Regions from separate parts of the Pantoea sp. Ep11b genome, predicted to be linked through region 1. Evidence: predicted binding sites of a transcription regulator. Region 1 holds the regulator's gene; each other region holds the start of a gene.

Region 1 (7,809 bases):
TAAGCAAAAATGTCAGGCGCTCACATTGTCCCTGTGTTATTGATATGCATTCCCAATTACTGCCTGTTAAGGTCTCTGTATCTGATGTCGATCGAGAAAGTCGCTCAGCTGGCTGGCGTCTCTAAAGCCACGGTATCGCGGGTTCTCAACGCGAATCCCGGCGTAAAGCCTCATACGCGTGAAAAAGTTCTGGCGGCCATCTCTGCCTGCGACTATCAGCCTAACCTGCTGGCGCGTCAGCTGCGCACGGCGCAGAGCCACATGCTGCTGGTGCTGATCTCGGATATCACCAACCCCTTCTGTTCGCGCGTGGTTCAGGGCATTGAGGCCGAAGCCGAACTGCATGGCTACCATATCCTGCTCTGCAACTCCGCCTCGCAGCTTCAGCGCGAAGCCGCCTATCTGAGTCTGCTGACCGGCAAAGTGGTGGATGGCGTGATCACGATGGATGCGGCGTCCGGCTTACAGGATCTGCAGGCGCTGATTGCGGGTGCGCCCTGGGTGCAGTGCTGTGAATTCGATCCTGCCATCCCCGCCTCTTCCGTCAGTATCGACCACCTTGAGGCGGCGCGTGACACCGTCCACTACCTCGCGGGCAAAGGGCGACAGCGCATCGGGCTGGTGAATGGCGACATGCGCTACCTCTATTCGCATCATCGGGAAAAGGGTTACCGGCAGGCGATAGAGGAGCTGGGCCATGCGTGGTCTGCCGTCGCCTATACCTATGAAATTACGCCCGAAGCGGGGAGTCAGGCGCTGCGCGAACTGATGGCGCTGCCGCAGCCGCCCGATGCGGTGTTTGCCGTGTCCGATGTGCTGGCAGTAGGCGTGGTTCACGCGGCGCTGGAGGCGGGCCTGCGCGTGCCGGAGGATCTGGCGGTCGTCGGATTCGATGGCGTGCCCTTTACCCGCAGCCTTAACCCGCCGCTGACCACCATCGAGCAGCCGATGAACGAACTGGGCGCACGCAGCGTGCAGTTGCTGCTGCAGAAGATCCGTCAGCCTAACGCGCCAGTGATCCATGAGGTATTGCCCTGGACGCGCGTTGAACGCGCATCCAGCTGACTCAGTGCCAGATTAACAGGACGCAGGCGGCAGTCAGCAGCCCCATCGCCAGATTAAAGATTTTCCAGGCGCGACGGCTGCGCAGGATGCGGCCAATCATCGCGCCAAATCCCATCCAGATGACGCCCGAGACCAGGTTAACCAGAAACATGCCGACGCTAATCGCCATTACAGAGTGACGATAGGCGTCACCAGCCAGGCTGAAGCTGGCGACCGCGCCCAGCGCCATCAGCCAGGCCTTGGGATTGATCAGCTGCAGCAGCCCGCCCTGCCAGAACGGCATAGGCGCATCCGGTGCCTGGTCAGTCTCCAGCTTCTCGTAGCTGGCGGTGGCGATTTTCCACGCCAGCCAGAGCAGATAGAGGCTGCCGGCAATTTTCAGCACCAGATGCAGCGAAGGATAGAGCAGGATCAGCCCCCCCACGCCAAAGGCCACCATCAGCAGCATCACCTGCATCCCGATCATGATGCCAATCATCAATGGAAAGGTGCGCACGAAGCCAAAATTAGCACCCGAGGCGGTGAGTAACATATTATTGGGGCCGGGCGTAATCGCCGCGACCCAGAGAAAGCCCAACATTGAGAAGAAAAGACTCAGTTCCATGACAATCGGGTACTCCCTGCCCCGGTAAGAAAAAACCTCTCGAAGCTAACAGTGTGATATGGAACAGACAAGCTTTTACCACATGAAATTTACCGGACCGGAAAACGAGCAGTTCACGCCGCCTGCCGGGCTGCGTAACGCGCATCTGCAGACGATGCTGCCGCGTCTGTTACGCCGGCGCAGCACGCTGGTTCCCCACTGGCAGCGTCTCGATCTGCCGGATGGCGATTTTGTCGATCTCGCCTGGAGTGAAGATCCGCACTCTGCGCAGCATAAGCCACGCGTGGTGCTGTTTCACGGGCTGGAGGGAAGTTTTCACAGCCCCTATATTCACGGCCTGATGACGATCTGCCGCGCGCGCGGCTGGCTGGCGGTGGTGATGCATTTTCGCGGCTGCAGCGGCGAACCTAACCGGCTGAACCGCATCTATCACTCTGGTGAAACCGACGACGCCCGCTTTTTCCTGCGCTGGCTGCACACCCGCTGGGGCCGCGTGCCTACCGCCGCCGTGGGGTTTTCGCTGGGCGGCAACATGCTGGGCTGTCTGCTGGGTCAGGAGGGCGCCGCCGCAGAGGTCGACGCTGGCGTGATTGTTTCAGCGCCGCTGCTGCTGGAGCCCTGCAGCGTAAAACTGGAACGCGGTTTTTCGCGCTTCTATCAATACTATCTGCTGGCACAGCTCAAGAAGAATGCCCGCCGTAAGCTGCACGCCTGGCCGGATACGCTGCCGGTGAATCTGGCAGAGCTCAAGGGGCTGCGGCGACTGCGCGACTTCGATGATGCGATTACGGCGCGCGCCCACGGTTTTATGGATGCGGCAGATTACTATCATCGGGCCAGCGCCATGCCCTGGCTGAAGCAGATAGAAAAACCGCTGCTGATCCTGCACGCCCGGGACGATCCCTTTATGAGTGATGAGGTGATCCCGCAGAGCAGTCAATTATCTGCCACTATTACGTATCAACTGACATCACACGGCGGCCACGTAGGGTTTGTCGGCGGCACATTACGCCAGCCTGAAATGTGGCTGGAACAGCGCATCCCTCAGTGGATCGCCCCTTTTCTGGATAACTGATCTCGTGATTATTCCCTGGCAACAGGTCTCGCCTGAGACCCTTGAAAACCTGATTGAAACCTTTGTGCTGCGCGAAGGCACAGACTACGGCGAGCAGGAGCGCAGCCTGCTGGACAAAGTGGCGGACGTGCGACGTCAGCTGGAAAGCGGTGAAGTGGTGCTGGTATGGTCAGAACTGCATGAGTCGGTCAATATTATGCCGCGCAACGCCTTTCGTGGCTGATGCACCCGCCGCCATTTCATGCTAACAATGCCTGTTACCCGATCTCACAGGGAGCTTCTCTATGTCTGCACGTCATCCTATTATCGCGGTGACCGGTTCCAGTGGTGCAGGAACCACCACCACCAGCCTGGCGTTTCGCAAAATCTTTCAGCAGCTTGATCTTCATGCGGCGGAGCTGGAGGGCGACAGCTTTCACCGCTTTACCCGTCCTGAGATGGATATGGCGATTCGTAAAGCGCGCGATTTAGGACGCCACGTCAGCTACTTCGGCCCCGAAGCCAATGACTTTGGCCTGCTGGAGCAGAGCTTTAAAGAGTATGGCTATAGCGGACAGGGGCAGTCGCGCAAATATCTGCACACTTACGATGAGGCGGTGCCGTGGAATCAGGTGCCAGGCACCTTTACGCCGTGGCAGCCGCTGCCGCAGAACACCGATATTCTCTTCTATGAAGGGCTGCATGGCGGTGTGGTAACGGCGCAGCACAATGTGGCGGAGCAGGTTGATCTGCTGGTTGGCGTGGTCCCGATTGTAAACCTGGAGTGGATCCAGAAGCTGGTGCGCGACACCGGCGAGCGCGGCCACTCCCGTGAAGCGGTGATGGACTCGGTGGTCCGGTCGATGGAGGATTACATCAACTTCATCACGCCCCAGTTCTCCCGCACCCATATCAACTTTCAGCGTGTCCCGACCGTAGATACCTCCAACCCGTTCGCTGCCCGTGCCATCCCATCGCTGGATGAGAGTTTTGTGGTGATTCATTTCCAGGCGCTGGAGGATATCGACTTCCCCTATCTGCTGGCGATGCTGCAGGGCTCCTTTATCTCGCACATCAATACCCTGGTGGTGCCGGGCGGCAAAATGGGTCTGGCGATGGAGTTAATTATGGGCCCGCTGGTGAAGCGGCTGATGCAAGGCAAACGGATAGAGTAAGGGACGGCATGCGCAGGCTTCAGGAAGGTCGCTACAGGCAAAACCCGGACACAAAGGATCTGACAGCAGCCCATAAGCTCAACACGCAGGGAACCGGATCAGAAGAGGAAAGCGTCCCCCGCCAGGGACAGCGCGGGACGAGCGGTCAGGGACTGGCTCAGGCGACCTTCTGATCTGACCCGGTTCTCTGTGCAGGCACGGTCTTACAACAGCGTGCCGGCAACGTTAAAAATCCTGCGGCTATTACAGTTCAATCACTTCGTAGCTGTGGGTAATCGTTACGCCTTTACCCAGCATGATGGCGACCGAGCAATATTTTTCCGCCGAAAGATCGACGGCGCGTGAGACCGCTTTATCCTGGAGTGCTTTGCCACTGACGATAAAATGCAGGTTGATGTGCGTAAAGATTCGCGGCGCCTCTTCACGACGTTCTGAGGTCAGTTTTACTTCACAATCAGCCACATCGTTGCGGCCTTTTTGCAGAATTGATACCACGTCGATTGCGCTGCATCCGCCCGCCGCCATCAGCACCATCTCCATTGGGCTGGGCGCTTTATCCCCTGAATTGCCATCCATCAGGATCTGATGGCCCGATGAGGATTCTCCGAGGAATGTCAGCCCTTCTACCCATTTCACTCTTGCCTGCATGATTTTTGCTCCGGAATATGCTGTTTTGTCGTCAGAGTACGCTTTCCCCTGGTAAACAGCAATCCGGAGAAATCCGCCCGTAGCTGAAGCGAGACAACAGAAGACAGTCGGCTTAAGCTGTGCTACAAACAGTGCTGAAAATATTTTTCGTCACCCGATGACGAAGCCGGGAAGAATGATGCGCACTGCGCCTGATGCGGCCCGAATAATTTCCTGAAATGGAAAACGCTTGAAGCTTTCACCGCCTGACAGGGAAAACTGCCCCCTGTGTTTTGGGCACGATTACAACAGAGGATAATAGCGAATGGTTCTCGGCAAACCGCAAACAGACCCTACACTCGAATGGTTCCTGTCCCATTGCCATATTCACAAGTATCCATCCAAAAGTACGCTGATTCATCAAGGTGAAAAAGCCGAAACGCTTTACTACATCGTGAAAGGTTCCGTTGCGGTTCTGATTAAAGATGAAGAAGGCAAGGAGATGATTCTTTCCTACCTGAATCAGGGTGATTTTATTGGTGAGCTTGGCCTGTTTGAAGAAGGCCAGGAGCGCAGCGCCTGGGTACGTGCGAAAAGCGCATGTGAAGTGGCAGAGATTTCTTATAAGAAGTTCCGTCAGCTGATCCAGGTTAACCCTGATATCCTGATGCGACTCTCGTCGCAGATGGCGCGTCGCCTGCAGGTCACGTCTGAAAAAGTGGGTAATCTCGCTTTCCTTGACGTGACCGGGCGCATTGCACAGACCCTGCTTAACCTGGCGAAACAGCCAGATGCCATGACGCATCCCGACGGCATGCAAATTAAAATCACTCGTCAGGAAATTGGCCAGATTGTTGGTTGTTCACGCGAAACCGTGGGCCGTATTCTGAAGATGCTGGAAGATCAGAACCTGATCTCCGCACACGGCAAAACCATCGTCGTTTACGGCACCCGCTGATTCCTGTCACCCACGGCGTGATGGCAACATCACGCCGTTATTGTTTGTGCTGAGCCGATGTGGCGTCGAATAATCTACCACCCTGAAGTGAACTACGCCCTGCGGCAAACGCTGGTGCTCTGCCTGCCGGTGGCGCTGGGCTGGCTGGCGGGCGACCTGCAAAAAGGCCTGCTCTTCTCGCTGGTGCCCGCCTGCTGCAATATCGCTGGTCTGGATACCCCGCATAAACGCTTCTTCAAACGCCTGATCGTGGGCGGCAGCCTGTTTGCCCTCGGCAGCTTCCTGATCCAGTGGCTCACCCTGCAGGCGGTGCCGCTGCCGCTGATCCTGTTCGCCATGTCGCTGTTGCTCGGAGTAACCGGAGAGATCAGTCCACTGCATGGCCGTCTGCTGCCCGGCACCCTTATCGCCGCCATCTTTACCCTGAGCCTGGTGGGTCGCATGCCGATCTATGTTCCGCCCCTGCTCTATATCGGCGGCACGCTCTGGTATGGGCTGTTTAACTGGTTCTGGTTCTGGCTGTGGAAAGAGCAGCCGATGCGCGAGAGCCTGAGTCTGATCTACCGCGAACTGGCTAACTACTGCGACGCCAAATATACCCTGCTGACACAGCTGACCGATCCGGAGAAGGCCCTGCCGCCGCTGCTGGCTCGCCAGCAGAAAGTGGTCGACCTGATCAACACCTGTTATCAGCAGATGCATATGCTGTCGGCCAGCCGCGACCACAGTCATAAGCGGCTGACGCGCGCCTTTCAGGTGGCGCTGGATCTGCAGGAGCATATCTCAGTCAGCCTGCATCGGCCGGAAGAGGTGCAGAAGCTGGTGGAGCAGAGCCACGCCGAAGCGGTGATCCGCTGGAATGCCAAAACTATCTCGGCCCGGCTGCGGGTGCTGGCGGATAATATTCTTTATCACCAGTTACCCGAACGCTTTGCGATGGACAAGCAGCTCGGCGCGCTGGAGAAAATCACCTGGCAGCATCCCGACAACCCGGTCGGGCACTTCTGCCTCTATCACTTCAACCGGATTGCCCGGGTCCTGCGCACGCAGAAACCGCTCTATCAGCGCGACCTGATGGCCGACCGCCAGCGCCGCCTGCCGCTGCTGCCTGCCCTGCGCAACTATCTCTCCCTGCGCTCCTCGGCGCTGCGCACCGCCGGTCGTTTTGCGGTCATGCTGATGCTGGGCAGCGCACTGGCGCTGTTCTTCAACATTCCCAAGCCCTACTGGATCCTGATGACCATCATGTTCGTCAGCCAGAACGGCTACAGCGCCACCCGTGTCCGCATCCAGCACCGGGCGCTGGGCACGTTTGCCGGGCTGGTGATCGCGGCCGCTACGCTGCGCCTGGCGGTGCCGGAGTCACTGGTGCTGCTGATCATGCTGGCGATTACCTTTATCAGCTATCGCTTTACCCGTCAGTTTTATGGCTGGTCGATGATTGGCTTCACGGTGACTGCCGTTTATTCGCTGCAGCTGCTGTCGCTGAACGGCGCACAGTTTCTGCTGCCGCGCCTGATGGATACGCTGATGGGCTGTCTGATCGCTTTTGGCGGAATGCTCTGGCTCTGGCCGCAGTGGCAGAGCGGCTTACTGCGGCAGAACGCGCATGATGCGCTGGAAACCTATCAGGATGCGCTGCGTCTGCTGCTGGGCGATGAGCAATCACCCGACAAACTCGCCTACCAGCGCGTGCAGGTGAATCAGGCGCACAATGCACTGTTCAACTCCCTGAATCAGGCGATGCAGGAGCCGGCATTCAACGCCCAGTATCTGAAAGATATGCGGCTCTGGGTAACGCACAGCCAGTTTATCGTCGAGCACATTAATGCGATGACGATTCTGGCGCGCGAACACACCATGCTCACGGCCTCGCTGGCCCAGCGCTATCTGCAATCCTGTGAAATCGCGCTGCAGCGGTGTCAGCAGCGGCTGGAATATGATGGGGCAAGCTCACAGGTTAATCTGCTGGATGAGCTGGAGAATATCAGTGAGGGGCCGGTGACGGTCGTGGAGCAGCATGTGCGGCGCATTCTCGATCATCTGAGCGTAATGCACACTATCTCTTCACTGGCGTGGAGCCAGCGACCGCAACATGGCCGCTGGCTGATCCGTCATTTACGGAAAAGCTGATTCAGCCGTTGAGCACCCTGCCGACCGCCGTGGCGAAGCGATGCATGCCCTCTTCGATGTCAGCCGGTTCAATGATCAGCGACGGCGCGAAACGCATTACGTCAGTCCCGGCGACCAGCACCATCACCCCTTCTGCCGCAGCGGCATTCAGGATGTCGCGCGATTTACCGGCATGCTGAGGCTTCAGCGCCGC
Region 2 (7,809 bases), 550 kb from region 1:
CGGGTACTGTATGTTGCTCAAGCGCAATATGTTCATTTTCGATGTGAAGGACACTCATGATCGAACTCAAGCACCTGCGGACGCTTCAGGCTCTGCGCAATACGGGATCGCTGGCTGCGGCAGCGGCCCAGCTCCATCAGACGCAATCGGCGTTGTCTCACCAGTTCAGCGATCTGGAGCAGCGTCTGGGATTCCGCCTGTTTGTGCGTAAAAGTCAGCCCCTGCGTTTTACCCCGCAGGGGGATATTCTGCTGCAACTGGCGGAGCAGGTGCTGCCACAGATCCAGCAGGCACTCCAGGCCTGCGACGAGCCGCATCAGACCACGCTGCGGGTCGCTATCGAGTGCCACAGCTGCATTCAGTGGCTGACCCCGGCGCTGGATAAATTCCGTCAGAGCTGGCCGCAGGTGGTGATGGATTTCAAATCGGGCGTGACCTTTGATCCTCAGCCCGCGCTGCAACAGGGTGAGCTGGATGTGGTACTGACCTCCGATATCCTGGCACGCTCGGGTCTGTTCTACTCGCCGATGTTTGATTTTGAGGTGCGGCTGGTGCTGGCAACGGATCATCCGCTGGCGCAGCTGGAGCAGATCTCACCGGAAGATCTGGCCGATGAGGTCCTGATGATCTACCCGGTCCAGCGTCAGCGTCTGGATATCTGGCGTCACTTCCTGCAGCCTGCTGGCGTCAGCCCGGCGCTGAAAAATGTGGATAACACGCTGCTGATGATTCAGATGGTTTCCGCGCGTATGGGCATTGCCGCGCTGCCGCACTGGGTGGTCGAGAGCTTTGAGAAGCAGGGGCTGGTCGTGACCCGCACGCTGGGCGAGGGTCTCTGGAGCCGCCTCTATGCCGCAGTGCGCGACGGCGAACAGCGCCAGCCGGTGCTGGAAGCCTTTATCCGCTTTGCCCGCCAGCACGCCTGTGAGCATCTGCCCTTTGTGCGCGATGCCGCGCGACCGGGCGCCGTGCTGCAGCGTTAAGCCGATCGGCACAAACCTGCGCGGGCGCGGACAAAATCCCCTATAATGCGCAGCCTGTCGACCGACCATGAGAAGATTTCACCATGACTAACAACGATATTCTGCGCAGCGTGCGCTACATGCTTAACCTGAGCGATGCGAAAATGGTGGAAATTTTTGCGCTGGCAGAGTGCGACGTGCCGCAGACAGATATTCAGGCATGGCTGAAAAAAGAGGACGACGCCGCGTTTCGCCCCTGCCCCGACGTGCTGATGGGGTATTTCCTGAATGGCCTGATCTTCTACCGTCGCGGTAAAAGTGAAGATGCGCCTGCGCCATCGATTGAGCGCAAAATGACCAACAACATCTTCATGAAGAAGCTGCGCATCGCTTTCGATCTGAAAACCACCGACATTCCTGAGGTGCTGAAGCGCGCGAACTTTACGGTTTCGCAGGCCGAAGTCGGCGCGATTTTCCGCAAGCCTGACCATAAAAACTACCGCGAATGCGGCGATCAGATTCTGCGTAACTTCCTGAAAGGGCTGACGATGATTCAGCGCCCTAAGAGCGAGAAGCCTGCCTGATCACGTGCCATACGGTCGGAAAGAGCGGGCGATGTCCTGAGCTGGACATCCATCCATTCCAATGCCTTCACCGTCGGTTTATTTACCTTATTCGCGAGGTTTTCTCCCTCGCGGGCCAGCACGTTACCGTGTTCAAACATTCAGGTTTGAACACGGTGGCAAACGTTTTTCTGCTTAGCCTTTGTTGATCAGCACACCCGGTATGCACTCTGATTGTCTGACGCAATACTCATCAGGAGCCTGGCGTAAAACGGTTCTGGTTCCTGTTGGTATGCTATCGATCGATGACTAACCTGTCGTGTGAGCCTGGGCTGGCAGATAGTATTCAGTTTCTGATGGGGGATTAAGCAAGACACGAATCCCTTGCAGCCAGCCAGACTAGTTCTACAGGCAATTAACCCTATTAACTTCATGGCTATCGCCCATTCCTCTGCCTGAACCAATAAGCACGAAGAAGTCGTTAACGCTTCAGGGGTGACGCGCCTGAACGGCGAAGTGTCCGGGCCAGGATAGCCCGGACGACGAAAAAAGATGGCGGTACTTTACGATGCAACTACGTCAGTCCGGCGGGCTGAACCGGCATCAGCCCGCCGGTTCAGCATTGCTATCAGCGGGTTATCGATCGCGCCGCCCCACCACCCAGCGCTTATGCACCCACAGCGAGGCGACGATCACCAGCGCGCCTGCAATAAAGCTCGGCCAGTGCGGTTTCTCCTGCCAGATAGCCAGATTGACCAGCAGTCCGGCGGGAACGTGCATATTGTTCATGATGCCCAGCGTGCCGGCATCGACCTGCGTCGCCCCGTAGTTCCACATAAAATAGCCAAGCCCGGACGCCGCCACGCCCAGCCAGACCAGAATGCCCCACTGCAGCGAGGTAGTCGGCAATTTCTGTGGATTACCCCAGGCGGACCAGGCGAGCACCGCGATCGCGACCGCGCCCAGATAAAACCAGGAGAAGGCGGTGTGCTGCGGCATAGGCCGGGTCTCCTGCAGACGCTTATACCCCACCATTCCCGCCGCGAAGCAGATGTTGGCGAGCTGCACGAGCAGCAGACCAAACCAGAAATGATCGCTGACTTTGTCATAGCGGATAATCGCCGCCCCGGCCACCGCCAGCAGCGCACTGAAGATGTAGCCGATGCGCAATGGACGACGACTAATCAGGTCATAAATCAGCGTCACATAGAGCGGCGTCATCACCGTAAACAGCAGGAACTCCGACACGCTGAGGTAGAGATAGGCTTCGAAACTCAGCAGGTACATCACGCCCAGCTGCAGCATCCCCACCAGCATGTAAAGCAGCAGCGTTGACGGCCGATAGCCGCGCCAGCGCAGAAAGGGTAAAAACACCAGCGCAGCGAGCGCCAGTCGCATCAGCACAGAGAACCAGCTGTCCACCTGACCGGCGAGGTATTCGCCAATCAGGCTGAACGAAAAGGCCCACAGAATAGTGGTAATGATCAGTAAGAACACGGTAACAATCCCGAAATGAACAGGCCGTCAGTGTAAACAATGTGTCGCCGCGAGGCTGCAAAATCTGGTTGACATCCGGTTATAAACCAGGCGACCGGAACAGCCGTTTCTGCGGCTATTTACACGTCCTGACATAACTGTCGCCGGAATCGGTTTTCAGCCAGACAAAATGCGCGAAATGATCCATCTCGTGATCATTTTCGCTCTCACCTGTAATAAAACTGTAACAAATGTGTCATTCATCACAGTAACGTTGTGCAACTGACACTATTCTTTGCGCGAAATGGAACATCTTTTGTCCATTTTATTCTGTCCACGTCCTGCCCCAACCTGCTGGGAATTAAAACCATAATGTGCCCTGGAGGGCCTCACTAATGCTGAGTATTTTTAAACCTGCACCACGTCAGCCGCAGGTGGCGGAGGATCGCATCGATCCTCTCTACCGTCGTCTGCGCTGGCAAATTTTCATCGGGATTTTTTTTGGTTATGCGGCCTACTATCTGGTCAGGAAAAACTTTGCGCTCGCCATGCCCTATCTGGTCGAGCAGGGTTTTTCACGCGGCGACCTGGGCTTTGCCCTGTCGGGCATTTCCATTGCCTACGGCTTCTCTAAGTTCATCATGGGATCCGTCTCTGACCGCTCGAATCCGCGCGTCTTTTTACCGGCCGGTCTGATTCTGGCCGCCGCCGTGATGCTGATCATGGGGTTCGTTCCCTGGGCCACCTCCAGCATCATGGTGATGTTCGTGCTGCTGTTTATCTGTGGCTGGTTCCAGGGCATGGGCTGGCCGCCCTGCGGACGCACCATGGTGCACTGGTGGTCGCAGAAGGAGCGCGGCAGAATCGTCTCGGTCTGGAACTGTGCGCATAACGTGGGCGGCGGTATTCCGCCGCTGCTGTTCCTGCTCGGGATGGCGTGGTTCAACGACTGGAAAGCGGCACTCTATATGCCTGCCTTCGGTGCCATTGCGATTGCGATTCTGGCCTTTGCGCTGATGCGCGATACCCCGCAATCCTGCGGTCTGCCCCCGATTGAGGCGTACAAAAACGACTATCCACCCGACTATGACGCCAGCCACGAAGAGGAGCTGACGGCCAAACAGATCTTCATGAAATATGTGCTGCCGAATAAGCTGCTGTGGTACATCGCGCTGGCCAACGTGTTTGTCTATCTGCTGCGTTACGGCATCCTCGACTGGTCGCCGACCTACCTGCGCGAGGTGAAACACTTCACGCTGGATAAGTCCTCGTGGGCCTACTTCCTGTATGAATATGCGGGGATTCCGGGGACGCTGCTCTGCGGCTGGATGTCAGATAAAGTCTTTCGCGGCAACCGTGGCGCGACCGGGGTCTTCTTTATGACGCTGGTGACCATCGCGACCGTGATCTACTGGCTCAATCCGGCGGGCAATCCCGGGGTCGATATGACCTGCATGATCGTGATTGGCTTCCTGATCTACGGCCCGGTAATGCTGATCGGCCTGCATGCGCTGGAGCTGGCACCGAAAAAAGCCGCAGGGACGGCGGCAGGCTTCACCGGCCTGTTCGGTTATCTGGGCGGCTCTGTCGCCGCCAGCGCCATCGTGGGCTATACCGTCGACTACTTCGGCTGGGACGGCGGCTTTATGGTGATGATTGCTGGCTGCGTGCTGGCGGTTGTCCTGCTGCTGCTGACCATGGTCAGCGAGCACAAACACAAAAAGCACCCTGCCTGAAGGCAATAAAAAAAGGGTCGGATAACCGGCCCTTTTTTATGCAGAAAACTTAAGCCAGATAGAGCGTGCGCAGCGTCTGCGGCACCGCGTCATCGGCATTGGAACCAATCACATCCAGCTCCGGCAACGTATCTTTCAGCCGCTGATGCGCGTTCTGCATGATATAGCCCTTTCCGGCCATGCTCAGCATTTCCACGTCATTCATGCCATCGCCAAAGGCGATGCAATTTTCCAGCGAGTGGCCCAGCTGTTTCGCGACCGCTTCCAGCGCATGGCCTTTCGACACGCCGCCCGCCATCACTTCCAGACAGGTCGGCAGCGAGAAGCTGACATTCACCCGGTCGCCCCAGCGCGCTTCAATAGCCTGCTCCATCGGGATCAGATGCTCAGGATTTTCACAGGTGAAAAAGACCTTGCTGATGTTATCGGTGGGCAGCAGACCCGGCTCATAGACCTGATAATTAAACACCGACTCGCGGAAATAGTCCTGCTCAGCCGGGCTGGAACGGCTGACAAACCACTCATCGTCGCGATAAACGTGCGTCAGGATATCGCTGTGATGATATTGCAGGCCGAACAGATCGCTGGCGATATCCTCATCCAGATTGTGGCTGAACACCAGCTCACCGCGGGCGTTGTGTACGCGTGCGCCGTTTGAGGTGATCATATAGGCCGGAATCGCCAGGCTGTCGCGCATCTGGCCCACATCGATATGGTGACGACCGGTGGCGAAAATAAAGTGAATCTGTTTCGCGACCAGCTGCTGCAGCGTTTCACGCGCAAAAGGGGTCAGGCGATGTTCGGGAGAGAGCAGCGTGCCATCCAGATCGGATGCAACGATGTGATACATGAAAACCTCGGATAGCTGGTTCAGCCGGTGTTAACCGGTCGGATAAATAACGTCAGTGATGCGATGAAAAAAAGTCGACCACTGCATTGAGTGCCTCGGCACGCATCTCATCTTTTTCAAACAGGATCTCGTGACGCGCACCGTCGATCACCCGTGGCGTGTTGCCTTCACACGGATGACCCGCCGCGGCCATCGCGGCACAGAACAGATCCTGCGAGCGATTGTCGACCACCCGATCATCGCTGGCCTGCAGCAGCAGCAGCGGCGTGGTGATCTTATCAACCTGGCTGAGAATGTTGCGACCCGCATGGATGCCTTCACGCACCCAATGGTAGGTCGGCCCGCCCATGCGAAGCGCCGGGTCGTCCGCATAAAACCGCAGATTGCGCCGGTAACGCTCGGCACTGTGTGTCAGCCGGTTAATGCCAAACGGGTGGGCGCGCCAGCGTCCGGTGCCCAGCGCATAGCCATCACGCACGGCCGGTCGCTTCTCCGCCCAGTCCAGGATCCGGTGGGCCAGAAATGAGGGCAACGGTAACGCGATGCCAAACATCGGCGCCACCAGCGCCGCCGCATGAAAAGCCTGCGGCTGACGCGCCAGAAACAGCGTTAAGATCGCCCCTCCCATGGAGTGCGCCAGCGCGTAGCGCTGCTGATAGTGACCGCTGACGATCTCTTTCAGATAGAGCGTTTCCAGATCGTCCACATAGTGGGTAAATTCTGCCACATGGCCGCGATGGGTATCTTCCAGCAGGCGATCGGATCGTCCCTGACCGCGATGATCCAGAATGATCACATCAAACCCGCAGTGGAACAGATCGTAGGCCAGCTCAGGATATTTTATGTAGCTCTCGATGCGTCCCGGCACAATCAGGATCACACGCTGATGTTGCGGTGATGCGAAACGCACGTAGCGCAGCGTCAGATTGCCGACGCCGGTGAATTCACACTCTTCGCGGCGGTGCCAGAAGTCGAGCAGCGGCCCGGTGGCGAAGGCCGCAAAGGCTTTTTCCCGTCTCAGCCAGCTGGCTTTATGTTGATCCATTCGCCCTCCTGTTGACCGGATACCGGGTCCTGAATGCCCTGTGCAGGCCGTAGCGCCGCGCTTAATTCTGGCGTATTGTGTCACAATTCCGCTACTAATGAGAGCCTGACCCATGACCATCGAATGGTGGCTGACCTATCTGCTTACCACAACAATTCTCAGCCTGTCGCCGGGTTCCGGTGCCATTAACACCATGAGTACGGGGATCAGCCACGGCTACCGTGGCACGGTGGCGTCGATCTCTGGCCTGCAGGTCGGACTGGCGCTGCATATTGTGCTGGTGGGTATCGGGCTGGGCGCGCTGTTTTCTCAGTCACTGCTGGCGTTCGAAATCCTGAAGTGGGCCGGTGCGGCCTATCTGGTCTGGCTGGGTATTCAGCAGTGGCGCTCCGCTGGCGGGATCGATCTGGATGCCGTTGCCAGAGCGATGCCACGTCGTCGTCTGTTCAAACGCGCCGTGCTGGTTAACCTGACTAACCCGAAAAGTATCGTCTTTCTCGCCGCCCTGTTTCCGCAGTTTATCCAGCCGCATCAGCCGCTCTTTATGCAGTATCTGGTGCTGGGCGTAACGACCGTGGTGGTGGATATCATCGTGATGATTGGCTACGCCACGCTGGCGACCCGGATTGCCGGCTGGATTAAAGGTCCCCGCCAGATGAAGTTAATGAACCGTATTTTTGGCGGACTCTTTATGGCGGTGGGCGCCCTGCTCGCCAGTGCCAGAAAGATCGCCTGAGTCCTGCGCGCCGACCTGCCCGGGTCGGCGCCGCTCTTCCCCTCTTCCTGCCTCGCCGTTAAGGCGCACTCACCGGCAGCGCGCGCAGGACAATGATCCCCGGCTTAGACCGCATATATTCCCGGAAAGGCATATCAACCACTTTGCGCGTGGCGGCGAGCGAAGAGGCATTTCTGAACCATAACCGGCCATCATGCCGCACCGCGATGCCGGCATGGGTGACATCCAGCCCCGGCGCGGTGGCGTAAACCCCCACGTAATCGCCGGTGCGGATCTGCGCCAGCACCTGGGGCGTGATGGCTTTCGCGGGCAGATAGGTAATGCGGCCGGAGATCACGCCGAGGCCGGGCACCTGCGGTTTTCCGCGCACCTCGCGATTCAGCAACTTCACGACCGTCACCGCCTGCGGGCTGAGGCTGCGCGTCATATCATCGGCATTAC
Region 3 (7,809 bases), 1.1 Mb from region 1:
TGCCGCATCACCCAGGAGAGCCTCTATCTTTCCCTGCGTCTGATTAAGCCCGGCATCCGTCTGCGCGAGCTGGGCCGCGCGATTCAGAAATATGTGGAAGCGAACGACTTCTCCGTGGTGCGGGAATATTGCGGGCATGGCATTGGCAAAGGATTCCACGAAGAGCCTCAGGTACTGCACTACGATGCCGATGACGGCGGCGTGGTGCTGCAGGCGGGCATGACCTTTACGGTTGAGCCGATGGTCAACGCCGGCGATTACCGCATCCGCACCATGAAAGATGGCTGGACGGTAAAAACCAAAGATCGCAGCTTGTCCGCGCAGTATGAGCATACTATTGTGGTGACGGAAAACGGCTGTGAGATTTTAACCCTGCGTAAAGATGACACGCTGCCTGCTGTGCTCGTCGCCGAAGGGTAATTCCCCGATTACAGATCAAGCCGGCGCTGAGCCGGCTTTTTTTTGGCTAAAAAAGAGAAGAGCTGCATGAGCGTGAGTCTGTCGGAAGATGTGAAGAGCGGTCTGGCCGATTCCCCGGCCGGATGGAGTGACGACCAGCTGACCCGCGACAGCCTGAAGCTGCGGCTGGAACAGTTTCAGCAGCATCTGGCTGCCGCGTTTGATGCGGGCGAAGCGGTGGAGTCGCTGATTGATGCGCGCACGCTGTTTATCGATCGGCTCCTGTGTCGCCTGTGGCGCTTTTTTGGTTTTGCGGAGATGCCGGCGATTGCGCTGGTTGCCGTGGGCGGCTATGGTCGGGCCGAACTGCATCCGCTCTCAGATATTGATGTCCTGATCCTTAGCCGTCAGCCGCTGGACGAACAGGCCGCGCAGCGCACCAGCGAACTGCTGACGCTGATGTGGGATCTCCGGCTGGAAGTGGGCCACAGCGTCCGTACGCTGGAGGAGTGCCTGCTGGAGGGGCTCTCGGATCTCACCGTGGCCACCAACCTGATTGAATCCAGGATGCTCACCGGCGACGTGGCGCTGTTTCTGGCGTTACAGAAGAATATCTTCAGCGACGGCTTCTGGCCCTCCTCCACCTTTTTTGCGGCCAAGATTGAGGAGCAGCAGGAGCGCCATAAGCGTTATCACGGCACCAGCTACAACCTGGAGCCGGACATCAAGAGCAGCCCCGGCGGCCTGCGGGATATCCATACGCTGCAGTGGGTCGCCCGACGCCACTTCGGGGCCACCACGCTGGATGAGATGGTCGGCTTTGGCTTTCTCACTGACGCGGAGCGCAGCGAACTCAACGAATGTCAGGAATTTCTCTGGCGCATCCGCTTTGCTCTGCATCTCTCGCTGCCGCGCTACGACAACCGCCTGCTGTTTGATCGCCAGCTCAGCGTGGCACAGCGCCTGAACTATCAGGGCGAAGGCAATGCGCCGGTTGAGCAGATGATGAAGGATTTTTATCGGGTCACCCGGCGCATCAACGAACTGAATCAGATGCTGTTGCAGCTGTTTGATGAGGCGATTCTGGCACTCTCCACCAGCGAAAAACCCCGCCCTGTCGATGACGATTTCCAGCTGCGTGGCGACCTGATCGACCTGCGCGACGAAACGCTGTTCAGACGCGAGCCGCAGGCCATTCTGCGCATGTTCTACGTCATGGTGCGCAACGACAATATCAAAGGCATCTACTCCACGACCCTGCGCCAGCTGCGCCATGCGCGTCGGCATCTCAGTCAGCCGCTGTGCCAGATCCCCGAGGCGCGGCGAACCTTTATGTCGATCCTGCGCCATCCCGGCGCGGTCAGCCGGGCGCTGGTGCCGATGCATCGCCACAGCGTGTTGTGGGCGTACACGCCGCTGTGGGGCCAAATCGTCGGACAGATGCAGTTTGACCTGTTTCACGCCTACACCGTCGATGAGCATACCATCCGGGTTCTGCAGAAGCTGGAGAGCTTTGCCAGCGAAGCGACGCGGCCACAGCATCCGCTCTGCGTGGAGTTATGGCCGCGTCTGCCGCAGCAGGAGCTGCTGCTGATGGCCGCCCTGCTGCACGACATAGCCAAAGGTCGCAACGGCGATCACTCGGTTCTCGGCGCGCAGGATGCGCTCGACTTCGCGGAGATGCATGGTCTGAACTCACGGGAGACGCAGCTGGTGGCCTGGCTGGTCCGCCATCATCTGCTGATGTCGGTGACGGCGCAGCGGCGCGATATTCAGGACCCGACGGTGATCCAGCAGTTTGCCGAGGTGATGCAGAATGAGAACCGGCTGCGCTATCTGGTCTGTCTGACCGTGGCCGACATCTGCGCCACCAACGAAAGCCTCTGGAACAGCTGGAAGCAGAGCCTGCTGCGCGAGCTCTTTTTCGCCACCGAGAAGCAGCTGCGACGCGGCATGGAGAACAGCCCGGATCTGCGCGAGCGGGTACGCCATCATCGCCTGCAGGCGCTGGCGCTGCTGCGGATGGATAACATCGATGAAGAGCGGCTGCACCAGATCTGGAATCGCTGCCGCGCCGACTATTTTCTGCGCCATACGCCAAATCAGATCGCCTGGCACGCCCGCCACCTGCTGGCTCACGACCTGAAAAAACCGCTGGTGCTGGTCAGCCCGCACGCCACGCGCGGCGGCACCGAAATTTTCATCTGGAGTCCCGATCGGCCACATCTGTTTGCTGCCGTGGCCGGTGAGCTGGATCGCCGCAATCTCAGCGTGCACGACGCACAAATCTTCACCAGCCGCGATGGCATGGCGATGGATACCTTTATCGTGCTGGAGCCGGATGGCAGCCCGCTTTCGCCGGATCGTCACCCGATGATCATTCAGGCGCTGGAGCAGGCGATCACTCAGTCCGAGTGGGTGCCGCCGCGCACCCGTCGCCCGTCGGCCCGGCTTAAACATTTCAGCGTGGATACCGAGGTCAACTTCCTGCCGACGCACACCGACCGTCGCAGCTATCTGGAGCTGGTGGCGCTGGATCAGCCCGGTCTGCTGGCGCGGGTCGGGGAAGTCTTCGCCGATCTGGGGGTTTCACTGCACGGCGCCCGCATCAGCACCATTGGCGAGCGGGTCGAGGATCTGTTTATTCTGGCCAACAGTGAACGGCAGGCGCTGAACGAAGAAATGCGCACAGCGTTGCAACAACGGTTGACAGAGGCCCTTAATCCAAACGATAAAGTGTGACCCGACCCGACTGGTAAACATTCATTTCTTTACTTGTGCCGGGATAGTGCCCGGCACCGCACATGACAGATCAGGAAAAAAATATGCAACAGTTACAGAGCGTTATTGAATCCGCCTTCGAACGTCGCGCTGACATTACCCCGACCAGCGTCGACAGCGAAACCCGTGATGCCATCAACCGGGTGATCGCGCTGCTGGACAGCGGCGCACTGCGTGTTTCAGAGAAGATCGACGGCGAGTGGGTAACGCATCAGTGGCTGAAGAAAGCCGTGCTGCTCTCTTTCCGCATCAATGACAACCAGGTGATGGAAGGCGCTGAAACCCGTTTTTACGACAAAGTGCCGATGAAATTTGCGGGCTGGGATGAGGCGCGCTTCAAAGAGGCCGGTTTCCGCGTGGTGCCGCCTGCGGCGGTGCGTCAGGGTGCATTCATCGCCCGCAACACGGTGCTGATGCCTTCTTACGTCAACATCGGCGCTTTCGTGGATGAAGGCACTATGGTAGACACCTGGGCGACAGTGGGCTCCTGTGCACAGATCGGTAAAAACGTTCACCTCTCTGGCGGCGTTGGTATTGGCGGCGTGCTGGAGCCGCTGCAGGCTAACCCGACTATCATCGAAGACAACTGCTTCATCGGCGCACGCTCTGAAATCGTTGAAGGCGTGATTGTTGAAGAAGGCTCAGTGATCTCAATGGGTGTCTATATCGGTCAGAGCACTAAAATCTATGACCGTGAAACCGGCGAAGTGCATTATGGTCGCGTTCCTGCCGGTTCGGTGGTGGTTTCCGGTAATCTGCCGTCCAAAGATGGCAGCTACAGCCTCTACTGTGCCGTGATCGTGAAAAAGGTGGATGCAAAAACCCTCAGCAAAACCGGCATCAACGAACTGCTGCGCACCATCGACTGATTTCAGTGACGGGCTGGAAACCAGCCCGTCATCTTTTCTTTACAGCCATTCTCAATCAGCCTGCTTCGCGCCGCGAAGGATCGGGTGCGTTTAGTTTTCATCCAGGTCATAATCCGCGCCAGTTAAATCCTGTCGCGCAATGTTCATCCCGCTGCTTTATGTCTACAGTTGTCTGACGTCATGAACAAACCTGCGCGCTTCTCACTTTTGATGGAAACAACGCTATGTATGACAATCTGAAAAGCTTAGGAATCAGTAATCCGGACGATATCGACCGCTACAGCCTGCGTCAGGAAGCCAACAACGACATTCTGAAAATTTACTTCCGCAAAGATAAAGGCGAGTTTTTCGCGAAGAGCGTGAAATTCAAATATCCGCGCCAGCGCAAAACGGTCGTGGCCGATCACGCAACTCAGGGCTACAAAGAAGTGCAGGAAATCAGCCCGAATCTGCGTTATGTGATCGATGAGCTGGACCAGATTTGCCAGCGCGACCAGGTTGAAGTGGATCTGAAACGTAAGATCCTGGATGATCTGCGTCATCTGGAGAGCGTGGTCTCGCACAAGATTACTGAAATCGAATCGGATCTGGAAAAATTAACCCGTAACGGTCGTTAATTTTCCCGCCGACAGATGGGGCCAGCGTTGCTGGCCTTTTTTATCTCCCCTCTCCTCGCCTCATCCCTGCTCATCCAGCTGCAACGCCACATAGAGCAGCAGCCGATCGTCAAACTGGCCCAGATTGAGCCCGGTCAGCTCTGAAATCCGGTTCAGCCGGTATTCCAGCGTATTGCGATGAATAAACAGCGCGCGCGCCGTGGCACCCGGCTGAACGTTGTGGGTGAACCAGGCGATCAGCGTCCGGCGCAGCAGACCGTTGTTATCCATGCTCCTGAGTTTCGCCAGAGGCCGGGCGAGTTCATTGGCCTGCCAGCCACCACGCAGGCTGTCGAGCAGAACCGGCAGCACCAGATCCTGATAAAAATAGCTGCGCACGTCGGGCATCCGCTGCTTACCGACCATCATCGTCGTGCGCGCCGTCCGGTAAGAGCGGGCTATGCTGCCCGGCCCGCTGAAAAAGTTGCCCAGCGCGATGCGCATCCGCAGGTGGCCACTCTCTTTCATCCGCTGCAACAGCTGCTCGACGCGACGGCGGTGATCCTCCTGGTCGTAGCGTCCGTGCGCATTCAGGGCGGGCTTCAGCACCACCATCTCCGTCAGCGACACGATGGCGATCAGGTTATCGCGTTCAGGGGTCGTCAGCAGGGTCTGCAACTGCTGTAACTCCGACATCGCACTGTCAACGCCGAGCTGACCGCTGTCGATCTCCAGTACCGCCACCACGCGCGGCTGATTGAGATCGATCCCAAGCCGCTGCGCCCATTCGGTCAGCTGCGGCGACAGGGTATCGCTGCGGATCAGGTTCAGTACCAGCTCCTCACGCAAACGGCTATCCTGCGCCAGCATATGCAGCAGTCGCGCCTGTTCCAGCATCATCTCCGCCGTCATACAGACCAGCTCGCCATAGTGACGTAAGGCGACCGGTTCCCCCGTCAGGCCAATCACGCCGACGATGTCGCCATCAATCCGCAGCGGCAGGTTAATGCCGGGCCGCACGCCATGAAGATGTTTAGCCACCGCCTCATCGATATCGACCACCCGCGCCTGAGAGAGCACCAGCAGCGCGCCTTCGTGCAACTCTCCAATGCGCTCCCGGTCACCGCTGCCGATGATGCGGCCGCGCGCATCCATCACATTGACGTTGCTGTCAATAATCTTCATGGTGCGTGCCACAATATCCTGCGCCAGCCGGGCATCAAGGTGATAGGTTGCCATCCGTTACTCCTGATAAAGAGAGGGAGAAACAGAATACGCATGCGCTCTGCGCAGAGCATTGTGCAATTGCACAGAGCCGGGGAGGCATTTACCGAATCTGCGGTCAGCATCACACTCTGACGGGGTGAACGGCGGACATAAAAAAGGCGGACCGCAGTCCGCCTCTGTGTGAGGGATAAACCCTTACTGCATCAGCAGATAGATGCTGCTGTCACCGCGTTTCACATTCAGCGCCAGCACGGAAGGTTTGGTATCCAGCACTTTGCGCAGTTCACCCAGGTTGGTCACCACCTGCTGGTTAACGCCCTGGATCACATCGCCCTTTTTCAGGCCGATGCGTGCTGCGGCGCTGCCCGGTTTCACGTTATCCACGCGGACGCCCTTGTCACCGGTGTCGACATTGCTGAGATCCGCCCCTTCAATGCCGTTATAGATGGTGGCGGACTGCACTTTCGCCTGGCTGCTCTGCTGCAGCTGCACGGAGACGTCAACCGGCTTGCCGTCGCGCAGCAGCCCCAGTTTCAGCGTGGTGCCCACCGGCAGTGAACCCACTTCGGCGCGCAGCGACGCGAAGCTGCTAAGCGGTTTGCCGTTCATCGAGACGATGACGTCACCCGCTTTGATGCCCGCTTTGGCCGCCGCCGAACCTGGCAGCACCTGGCTGACAAAGGCGCCGCGCTGTGCATCGACCTTCATCGCTTTTGCCAGCTCGGAGTTCAGCTCCGTACCCTGCACGCCCAGTTCGCCGCGTTTCACCTGACCAAACTCAACCATCTGAGCCGTCAGGTTTTTCACCATGTTACTCGGGATCGCAAAGCCGATACCGATATTGCCGCCGTCCGGTGCCAGAATGGCGGTGTTAATCCCGATCAGCTCACCGTTGAGGTTGACCAGTGCACCACCGGAGTTACCCCGGTTGATCGCCGCATCCGTCTGGATGAAGTTTTCGTAGTTTTCCACGTTCAGGCCGCTGCGGCCCAGCGCCGAAACGATACCGGACGTCACGGTTTCGCCCAGGCCGTAAGGGTTGCCGATCGCCACGGTGTAGTCGCCCACGCGCAGATTGTCGGAGTCCGCGATTTTCACCGCCGTAAGATTTTTAGCATCCTTCAGCTGAACCAGCGCGATGTCTGAGCTGGGATCTTTCCCGATCACTTTGGCGTCGTAGCGACGACCGTCGCTGAGCTGTACCTGAATTTTGGTCGCATTGTTGACCACATGGTTATTGGTGACCACATAGCCTTTTTCGGCATTAATGATGACGCCCGAACCCAGCGCCCGGAATTTTTCCTGCTGTGTATCGGGCGCAGGCGCGCCGCCGCCCTCACCGCTCTGGCACATCGGTGAGCTCTGGAACGGAGAACCGTCCTGGCAGAAAGGCGAGTTATCGCCAAAGAATTGCTGGAACTGTTGCGGCATACGCGGGGTTTTCACCGTGGTGGTCCCCTCGACACTGATACTGACCACAGAGGGCATCACCTTCTCCAGCATGGGCGCCAGACTTGGCTGTTGCAGACTGTCGGATGAGGCCGTTTGTGCAGCAGAAACAGTAACAGGGGCGAGGGCCATGCTCAGGCTCAATGCCAGCGCACTTAACATCAAGGTCTTTGTTTTCATTTTTCGTTTCTCAATAAGATTACTGTTCAGACCATTGCTGTGGTCGAAAGGTGAGATAAGTGTTTTAGCGCGAAGTTCCTTTAAAAGTTTAAGCTAAAGGTAAAAATTTATTCGCGCTCTTTACAATCGGCGGCTTATTCTACGGCCATCAGTCGCCGGTACTCATCCCATGCATAGAGATCGGTCATCCCGCTGATATAATCCTGAATAAGCCGGAAACGATAATAACGTTCCCACAACAGCCGTTGATATTTATGCTCCACCACCAGATTACGCATCTTATGCAGATAGGCTTTACGATGTTTGCC
Region 4 (7,809 bases), 430 kb from region 1:
TAACGTAGCGGGATAGCTGCAAACGAACCGGGAGCACTGTTTATACAGTGCTCCCTTTTTTTGTGCCTGTGCCAACTAGTGATATGCTTGCCGCCCATTTTTGACGGCTTGCTGGAGGTGGCGCATGACGCCTGAACAATTGATTACGCAACGGCTGGAACAGCTGGAAGCGGTGATGCGTGAATATCAACTCTGGCAGAGTACGCCGCCGCCGGAAGGCGCACTCGACAGCCGTGAACCCTTCTGTATGGATACGCTGGAGCCGCTGCAGTGGCTCCAGTGGGTGCTGGTCCCACGGATGCATGCCCTGATTGCGGCGCGGCATCCGTTACCGCAGAACTTTGCCGTTGCCCCCTATTATGAAGTGGTGCTGATGCCTGACCAGCCGGGTATTGCGCCGCTGCTGCTGACCCTGCGTCAGCTCGATCTACTACTCCAGGATGCGGCTCACTGATGCTGGAAATAGTCTATCAGGATGAGTGGCTGGTGGCGGTCAACAAACCCAGCGGCTGGCTGGTTCATCGCAGCTGGCTGGATCGGCATGAAACGGTGTTTGTGATGCAGACCGTGCGCGATCAAATCGGCCAGCATGTCTTTACCGCGCATCGGCTGGATAAACCGACGTCAGGCGTGCTGCTGATGGGGCTCTCCAGCGAAGTGGGTCGGCTGCTGTCCCAGCAGTTTGAACAGCATCAGATGCAGAAAACTTACCACGCCGTTCTGCGCGGCTGGCTGGAGAGCAGCGGGACGCTCGACTATCCGCTGGTGGAAGAGCGTGACAGGATTGCGGACAGGCACGCCAGCGAACCGCTTGCCGCCCAGTCGGCGATCACCGATTATCAGGCCCTGGCAACCGCCGAGATGCCGGTCGGCATTGGCCGTTATCCCACTTCGCGTTATAGCCTGGTCGAACTCTCACCCCGCACCGGCCGCAAGCATCAGCTGCGTCGCCACATGTCACACCTGCGCCATCCGATTATTGGCGATTCGGCGCACGGCGATCTGCGGCAGAACCGGGGCGCCGCGCAGCACTTTGGCGCGAACCGGCTGATGCTGCACGCCAGCAGCCTGGCGCTGACCCATCCGGTAACCGGTGAACCTTTGCTGATACGCGCCGGGCTGGATAGCGTCTGGCAGAATCTGATGAGCCAGTTTGGCTGGCAGGATACGCTGCCGGAGGTGCCGCGGGTTGAGTTTGCCGCCGCGCCAGGCGAGGATAAGGTTTCAGAATAAGGGAGAAAGCAGATGGCAAAGATTGGCATTTTTGTAGGCACGGTATATGGCAATGCGCTGCTGGCGGCCGAAGAGGCGGAGCCGATTCTGCAGCAGCAGGGTCACAGCGTGACGCTGTTTGACGATCCGACGCTGGCCGACTGGCAGGCGTATACCAGCGATGTAGCGTTGATCATCACCTCAACCACCGGTCAGGGCGATTTCCCCGACACCCTTTCAGGGCTGTTCCACGCGATAAAAGATAAGCTGGGGCATCAGCCTGCGCTGCGCTATGGCGTGATTGCGCTGGGTGACAGCAGCTATGACCATTTTTGTGGCGCGGGCAAAGCCTTCGATGCGCTGCTGCAGGAGCAGGGCGCACAGCGGGTCGGTGAGACACTGCTGGTGGACGCCACGGAAAATCCGGAGCCGGAAACCGTCACCTCGCCCTGGGTTGAGGCCTGGGGCGCACAGCTCTGACGCCGCCGCCAGGCTTATCGCGGCTGAAAGGCCCGCAGATAAGCCTGGCCCGGACGCTATAGGATCAGGTGACCGGGGCCGGATTAAATACCGCCAGCTGATTGCGGATCCCCCAGCGATCGGACCAGGTCTGCTTCCGGCCGCTGGCGATATCCAGGATCAGTTCAAACAGTCGCCAGCCCACCTGTTCAATACTCTCTTCACCGGTAGCAATCGTCCCGGCATTGATATCCATCAGATCGTGCCAGCGTTCGGCCAGAGCATTTCGCGTTGCCATCTTGATCACCGGGATCGCTGCCAGACCATAAGGCGTTCCGCGGCCCGTGGTAAAGACCTGCAGGGTGATGCCGGAGGCCAGCTGCTGCGTGCCGCAGACAAAATCGCTGGCGGGGGTCGCTGCATAGATTAATCCACGTCGCGTAGGTCGCTGACCGGGGGAGAGCACTTCGACAATGGCGCTGCGGCCTGACTTGGCGATTGAGCCAAGCGCCTTTTCCACCACGTTGGCCAGCCCGCCCTTTTTATTGCCCGGCGACGGGTTAGCACTGCGATCGGTCTGCCCCTGGTCGAGATAGTCATCATACCAGGCCATCTCCTCCAGTAAGCGCTTACCGACCTCCTGATTAATGACGCGCGGCGTCAGCAGATGAATCGCATCGCGAACTTCGGTGACTTCCGAGAACATCACCGTCGCGCCACAGCGCACCAGCAGATCGGAGGCGAAGCCCACCGCCGGGTTGGCCGTCACGCCAGAGAACGCATCGCTGCCGCCACACTGCATGCCGACAATCAGATCAGCCGCAGGGCAGGTTTCGCGCTGGCGCTGATTCAGCCGCTGGAGATGCCGCTCCGCGACCTGCAGGATCTCCTGCACCATCGCACCGAACCCCACCAGCTTTTCATCCTGCAAACGCACGATGTCCCTGTCGTCCAGTGAGATCGCCTGCACGTCAGCGGTGCCGGTCAGCAGACGCTCCGGCTGTAACTTCTCACAGCCCAGGCCGACGACCATCACTTCGCCGCCAAAATTCGCATTCAGCGCCAGGTTGTGAATGGTGCGAATCGGCACTACCGCCGCAGGCGCGTTGATCGCGACGCCGCAACCATAGAGGTGATTCAGGGCAACCACGCCATCTACATTGGGATAACGCGGCAGCAGCTCCCGCTCGATAATCTGTACAACATGATCGACCACGCCCGCCACGCAGTGAACGCTGGTTGTGATGCCGAGCAGATTGCGTGTGCCGACGCTGCCATCCGCATTGCGGTAGCCCTCGAAGGTATAGCCCTCCAGCGGCGGCAGCTCGGGCGGTACCTGCGTGGCTAATGGCAGGCTGGCCAGCGGCGGGGCGTCCGGCAGTGCGACCAGCGACTCATCAATCCAGCTCCCCTGAGCGATATCCCGCAGGGCATAGCCAATCACTTCGCCATAACGCAGGATCGCCTCGCCCTGACGAATCGCACTCAGCGCCACTTTGTGGCCCTGGGGCACATGTTCCGTCAGCGTCAGCCCGTCAGCAAACCGGGTTCCGGCGGGCAGACCCAGACTGTTCACCACAATGGCCACATTGTCGTGCTCATGGACTTTGATATAGAGCGGTCGTTCATCTGTTTTGAGATTCATCGCTTACCTTGCCTCTGTCGCGCCGGCGTGATGCGGCACGCTGTAATGATTTGACCTGTCACACGGGGGTTTGCCAGCTTTAGTATAAGGAGCAGGGCCGGGGCGCGCATTGTGCAAATGTCCACCATTAAGGCGAATCCTTCCGCCGTTTTGGGTCGCTTATCCAAAAGCAAGTGAAGACCCTCACAAACAGCAGGGGAAAGCGTCGCCGGAGGCACCGATCGACCCGGAAAAACGCGCTTTCGTGAGCCATCCCGCAGGCTTTTGTGCATTCGCAAGATAATCCCTTCAACACCTTCGCCATTCCAGGGCAATGCGCCAATGTGCTGGCCGCAGGCTGTTCTTATACTGAGTCCCGTTAGCCAAAGTCAGGTTATCTGTCACGACGTATTACCCACCCGGAAAAGGCGGCAGAGCGTTTATCTCGCCGCACCCGCCAGACGCCGGATGGATAAATAAAGGTTTGCCAGAACAAAAAGATCGCCGTGTTTAACCCAACTTCTCTCTGATACCCAACGCGATGTGTATGCAGTCAGAGCGAATGTAGCTCACGCTATATTTCAGGAGTGCATCATGAATAGTTTCAGCCAGACCGCGGAAACGGTGCAGAAACGCACCAATGCCCGCTACTGGATTGTGGTGATGTTGTTTATCGTCACCTCATTCAACTACGGTGACCGCGCCACCATTTCCATTGCCGGTTCGGCGATGTCGAAAGATATCGGCCTGGATTCAGTCGGACTCGGCTACATCTTCTCTGCCTTCTCATGGGCCTATGTGATCGGTCAGATCCCGGGCGGCTGGCTGCTCGACCGCTTCGGCTCAAAACGGGTCTATTTCTGGAGCATCTTCACCTGGTCGCTGTTCACCCTGCTGCAGGGCTTCGTCGATATCTTCAGCGGCTTTGGCATCATTATGTCGCTGTTTATCCTGCGTTTCCTGGTCGGTCTGGCCGAAGCGCCCTCCTTCCCCGGCAACAGTCGCATCGTGGCAGCCTGGTTTCCGGCGCAGGAGCGCGGCACGGCGGTGGCGATCTTCAACTCGGCTCAATACTTCGCCACCGTAATCTTCGCACCCATCATGGGCTGGCTGGTTTCCGAAGTGGGCTGGGCGCATGTGTTCTGGTTTATGGGTGGTCTGGGCATCATCCTCAGTTTTATCTGGCTGAAAGTGATCCACGATCCCAACGATCACCCTGGCGTCAATAAAGCGGAACTGGAGTACATGGAGCAGGGCGGGGCTCTGATCAATATGGACGCCAGAAAAGAGACCCGCAAAGTCAGCTGGGGTGAAAAGTGGTTCCAGATCAAGCAGCTGCTCACTTCGCGCATGATGCTTGGGATCTACCTCGGTCAGTACTGTGTTAACGCCTTAACTTACTTCTTTATCACCTGGTTCCCGGTCTATCTGGTGCAGGCGCGCGGCATGTCGATCCTCAAAGCGGGCTTCGTGGCCTCCGTGCCGGCGGTGTGCGGCTTCCTCGGCGGCGTGCTGGGCGGGGTGATCTCCGACTGGCTGATGCGTAAAACCGGCTCGCTGAATATTGCGCGTAAAACCCCCATCGTGCTGGGTATGCTGCTCTCTATTTCGATGGTGATGTGTAACTACACCGACACTGAATGGATGGTGGTGTTCTTTATGGCACTGGCGTTCTTTGGCAAAGGCATTGGCGCGCTGGGCTGGGCGGTGATGGCGGATACGGCACCGAAAGAGATCAGCGGCCTGAGCGGCGGTCTGTTCAATATGTTCGGTAACTTCTCCGGCATCGTGACGCCTATCGCCATCGGCTACATCATCGCCACCAGCGGATCCTTTGAAGGGGCGCTGCTCTACGTCGGTATTCATGCCTTTGTCGCCGCATTCAGCTTCCTGGTGATCGCCGGTGATATCAGACGTGTCGAACTGAAACCCTGGACCGGTAAGGACGCCTCATGAACACACAAAGCTCACCGGTAATCACGGAGATGCAGGTTATTCCGGTCGCGGGTTATGACAGCATGCTGCTCAACATTGGTGGCGCACACAACGCCTGCTTCACCCGCAATCTGGTGGTGCTCACCGACAGTGCCGGGCACACCGGCGTCGGTGAAGCGCCCGGCGGCGACACCATCTATCAGACGCTGGTGGCGGCCATTCCGCAGGTAAAAGGTCAGCAGATCGCCCGGATGAATCGTCTGGTGCAGCAGGTCCATCAGGGCAATCAGTCGGCTGATTTCACTACCTTTGGCAACGGCGCCTGGACTTTTGAGCTGCGGGTCAATGCGGTCGCTGCGCTGGAAGCGGCGCTGCTCGACCTGCTGGGACAATGCCTGGGCGTGCCGGTGGCCGAGCTGCTGGGGCCGGGCAAACAGCGGGATGAGGTCAGGGTGCTGGGCTATCTGTTCTATCTCGGCGACCGCCGCAAAACCGATCTGCCCTATCAGTCAGGAGAGCAGGCTACGCACGACTGGTATCACCTGCGTCATCAGGAGGCGCTGACCAGCGAGGCCGTCGTCAGGCTGGCCGAGGCGGCACAGGATAAGTATGGCTTCAGAGACTTCAAGCTCAAGGGCGGCGTGCTGCCGGGTGAGCAGGAGATCGCGACGGCGGCGGCGCTGAAACAGCGCTTCCCCGACGCCCGCATCACGGTCGATCCCAACGGCGCCTGGCGGCTGGATGAGGCGATAGCACTCTGCAAGGGGATGCAGGATGTGCTGAGCTACGCCGAAGATCCCTGCGGCGCGGAAGCGGGCTATTCGGGACGTGAAGTAATGGCGGAGTTCCGGCGCGCCACCGGTCTGCCGGTCGCCACCAACATGATCGCCACCAACTGGCGTGAGATGAACCACGCGGTGATGCTGAATGCGGTCGATATTCCGCTGGCCGATCCCCACTTCTGGACGCTCAGTGGGGCGGTCCGTGTGGCTCAGCTGTGCGATGAGTGGGGGCTGACCTGGGGCTGCCACTCCAACAATCATTTCGATATTTCGCTGGCGATGTTTACCCATGTCGGCGCCGCCGCGCCGGGCAACCCGACGGCGATTGATACACACTGGATCTGGCAGGAGGGCGACCAGCGCCTGACGAAAAATCCGCTGCAGATTCGCAACGGCAAGATTGCCGTGCCGGAGGCACCGGGTCTGGGTGTCGAACTTGACTGGGATCAGGTGAAGAAAGCCAGCCAGCTTTATCACGCTCTGCCCGCCGGGGCGCGTAACGATGCAACGGCAATGCAGTATCTGGTCCCGGGCTGGACGTTTGATCGCAAGCGCCCGGCATTTGGCCGCAAAACAGCATAAGGAGCAGGAGATGAGTTCAACACCGAAAGTGACCGCCATGCAGGTAATCCCGGTGGCAGGCTACGACAGCATGCTGCTTAACCTCAGCGGTGCGCACTCGCCATTCTTTACCCGCAACATCGTGATCATTAAGGATAACGCCGGACACACCGGCGTCGGTGAAATCCCGGGCGGTGAAAAAATTCGTCAGACGCTGGAGGATGCCGCGGCGCTGGTGATCGGCAAGACGCTGGGCGAGTACAAAAATACCCTCAGTCTGGTGCGCACCACCTTTGCTGACCGCGATGCCGGCGGGCGCGGCAACCAGACCTTCGATTTACGCACCACGATCCACGTAGTGACCGGCATTGAAGCGGCGCTGCTTGACCTGCTGGGCCAGCACCTGGGCGTCAACGTCGCTTCACTGCTCGGCGACGGGCAGCAGCGCGACCGCGTTGAGATGCTCGGCTATCTGTTCTATATCGGCGACCGCACGAAGACGTCGCTCTCTTATCAGAGCCAGCCAGACGATCCGTGCGACTGGTACCGGCTGCGCCACGAAGAGGCGCTTACGCCGGATGCGGTGGTGCGCCTGGCGGAAGCGGCTTATGAGAAATATGGCTTTAACGACTTCAAGCTGAAAGGCGGCGTATTGCGCGGCGGCGAAGAGGCGGAAGCGGTGACGGCGCTGGCGAAGCGTTTCCCTGAAGCACGGATTACGCTCGACCCCAACGGCGCCTGGTCACTCAACGAGGCGATCATCCTCGGCAAACAGCTCAAAGATGTGCTGGCCTACGCGGAAGATCCCTGTGGTGCCGAGCAGGGCTACTCAGGGCGAGAAGTGATGGCGGAGTTTCGCCGCGCCACCGGCCTGCCGACCGCGACCAATATGATCGCCACCGACTGGCGACAGATGGGCCACACCCTGTCGCTGCAGTCGGTAGACATTCCGCTGGCCGATCCGCACTTCTGGACCATGCAGGGCTCGGTGAGGGTGGCGCAGATGTGCCACGACTTCGGTCTGACCTGGGGCTCCCACTCGAATAACCACTTCGACATTTCGCTGGCGATGTTTACCCATGTGGCCGCGGCCGCGCCGGGTGCGATTACCGCCATTGATACGCACTGGATCTGGCAGGAGGGCAACCAGCGCCTCACCAGAGAGCCGTTCCAGATTAAAGGCGGCATGGTGCAGGTGCCGCAGAAGCCGGGTCTTGGCGTCGAGCTGGATATGGA

Evidence for each region. The regulator CRP, encoded in region 1, controls carbon source genes, mostly activating them, when cyclic AMP is high. The targets are predictions, from matches to a motif close to ATGTGANNNNNNTCACAT.
Region 2: the regulator CRP is predicted to act here: its motif matches at 3,253-3,270, upstream of glpT (glycerol-3-phosphate transporter).
Region 3: the regulator CRP is predicted to act here: its motif matches at 5,982-5,999, upstream of AB1748_RS05295 (CdaR family transcriptional regulator).
Region 4: the regulator CRP is predicted to act here: its motif matches at 3,488-3,505, upstream of garD (galactarate dehydratase).

Annotation. Positions count from the first base shown of each region.
Region 1 covers NZ_CP160631.1:49,057-56,865, forward strand. Annotated here, with positions in the region: gene AB1748_RS00345 (LacI family DNA-binding transcriptional regulator) at 85-1,065, shown strand; gene AB1748_RS00350 (LysE family translocator) at 1,067-1,669, opposite strand; gene AB1748_RS00355 (hydrolase) at 1,728-2,744, shown strand; gene AB1748_RS00360 (YheU family protein) at 2,749-2,967, shown strand; gene AB1748_RS00365 (phosphoribulokinase) at 3,029-3,898, shown strand; gene AB1748_RS00370 (OsmC family protein) at 4,142-4,546, opposite strand; gene crp (cAMP-activated global transcriptional regulator CRP) at 4,851-5,483, shown strand; gene AB1748_RS00380 (YccS/YhfK family putative transporter) at 5,541-7,616, shown strand; gene AB1748_RS00385 (aspartate aminotransferase family protein) at 7,618-7,809, opposite strand, start outside.
Region 2 covers NZ_CP160631.1:602,403-610,211, reverse strand. Annotated here, with positions in the region: gene metR (HTH-type transcriptional regulator MetR) at 57-983, shown strand; gene AB1748_RS02840 (DUF1456 family protein) at 1,067-1,546, shown strand; gene AB1748_RS02835 (carboxylate/amino acid/amine transporter) at 2,162-3,022, opposite strand; gene glpT (glycerol-3-phosphate transporter) at 3,397-4,737, shown strand; gene yigL (sugar/pyridoxal phosphate phosphatase YigL) at 4,787-5,587, opposite strand; gene pldB (lysophospholipase L2) at 5,640-6,632, opposite strand; gene rhtB (homoserine/homoserine lactone efflux protein) at 6,745-7,368, shown strand; gene AB1748_RS02810 (DUF1460 domain-containing protein) at 7,427-7,809, opposite strand, start outside.
Region 3 covers NZ_CP160631.1:1,153,537-1,161,345, reverse strand. Annotated here, with positions in the region: gene map (type I methionyl aminopeptidase) at 1-420, shown strand, start outside; gene glnD (bifunctional uridylyltransferase/uridylyl-removing protein GlnD) at 487-3,141, shown strand; gene dapD (2,3,4,5-tetrahydropyridine-2,6-dicarboxylate N-succinyltransferase) at 3,225-4,049, shown strand; gene AB1748_RS05300 (DUF3461 family protein) at 4,274-4,666, shown strand; gene AB1748_RS05295 (CdaR family transcriptional regulator) at 4,727-5,884, opposite strand; gene degP (serine endoprotease DegP) at 6,068-7,501, opposite strand; gene dgt (dGTPase) at 7,636-7,809, opposite strand, start outside.
Region 4 covers NZ_CP160631.1:3,526,191-3,533,999, reverse strand. Annotated here, with positions in the region: gene AB1748_RS16580 (YqcC family protein) at 125-454, shown strand; gene truC (tRNA pseudouridine(65) synthase TruC) at 454-1,233, shown strand; gene AB1748_RS16570 (flavodoxin) at 1,246-1,692, shown strand; gene garD (galactarate dehydratase) at 1,757-3,316, opposite strand; gene AB1748_RS16560 (MFS transporter) at 3,890-5,251, shown strand; gene AB1748_RS16555 (enolase C-terminal domain-like protein) at 5,248-6,594, shown strand; gene gudD (glucarate dehydratase) at 6,605-7,809, shown strand, end outside.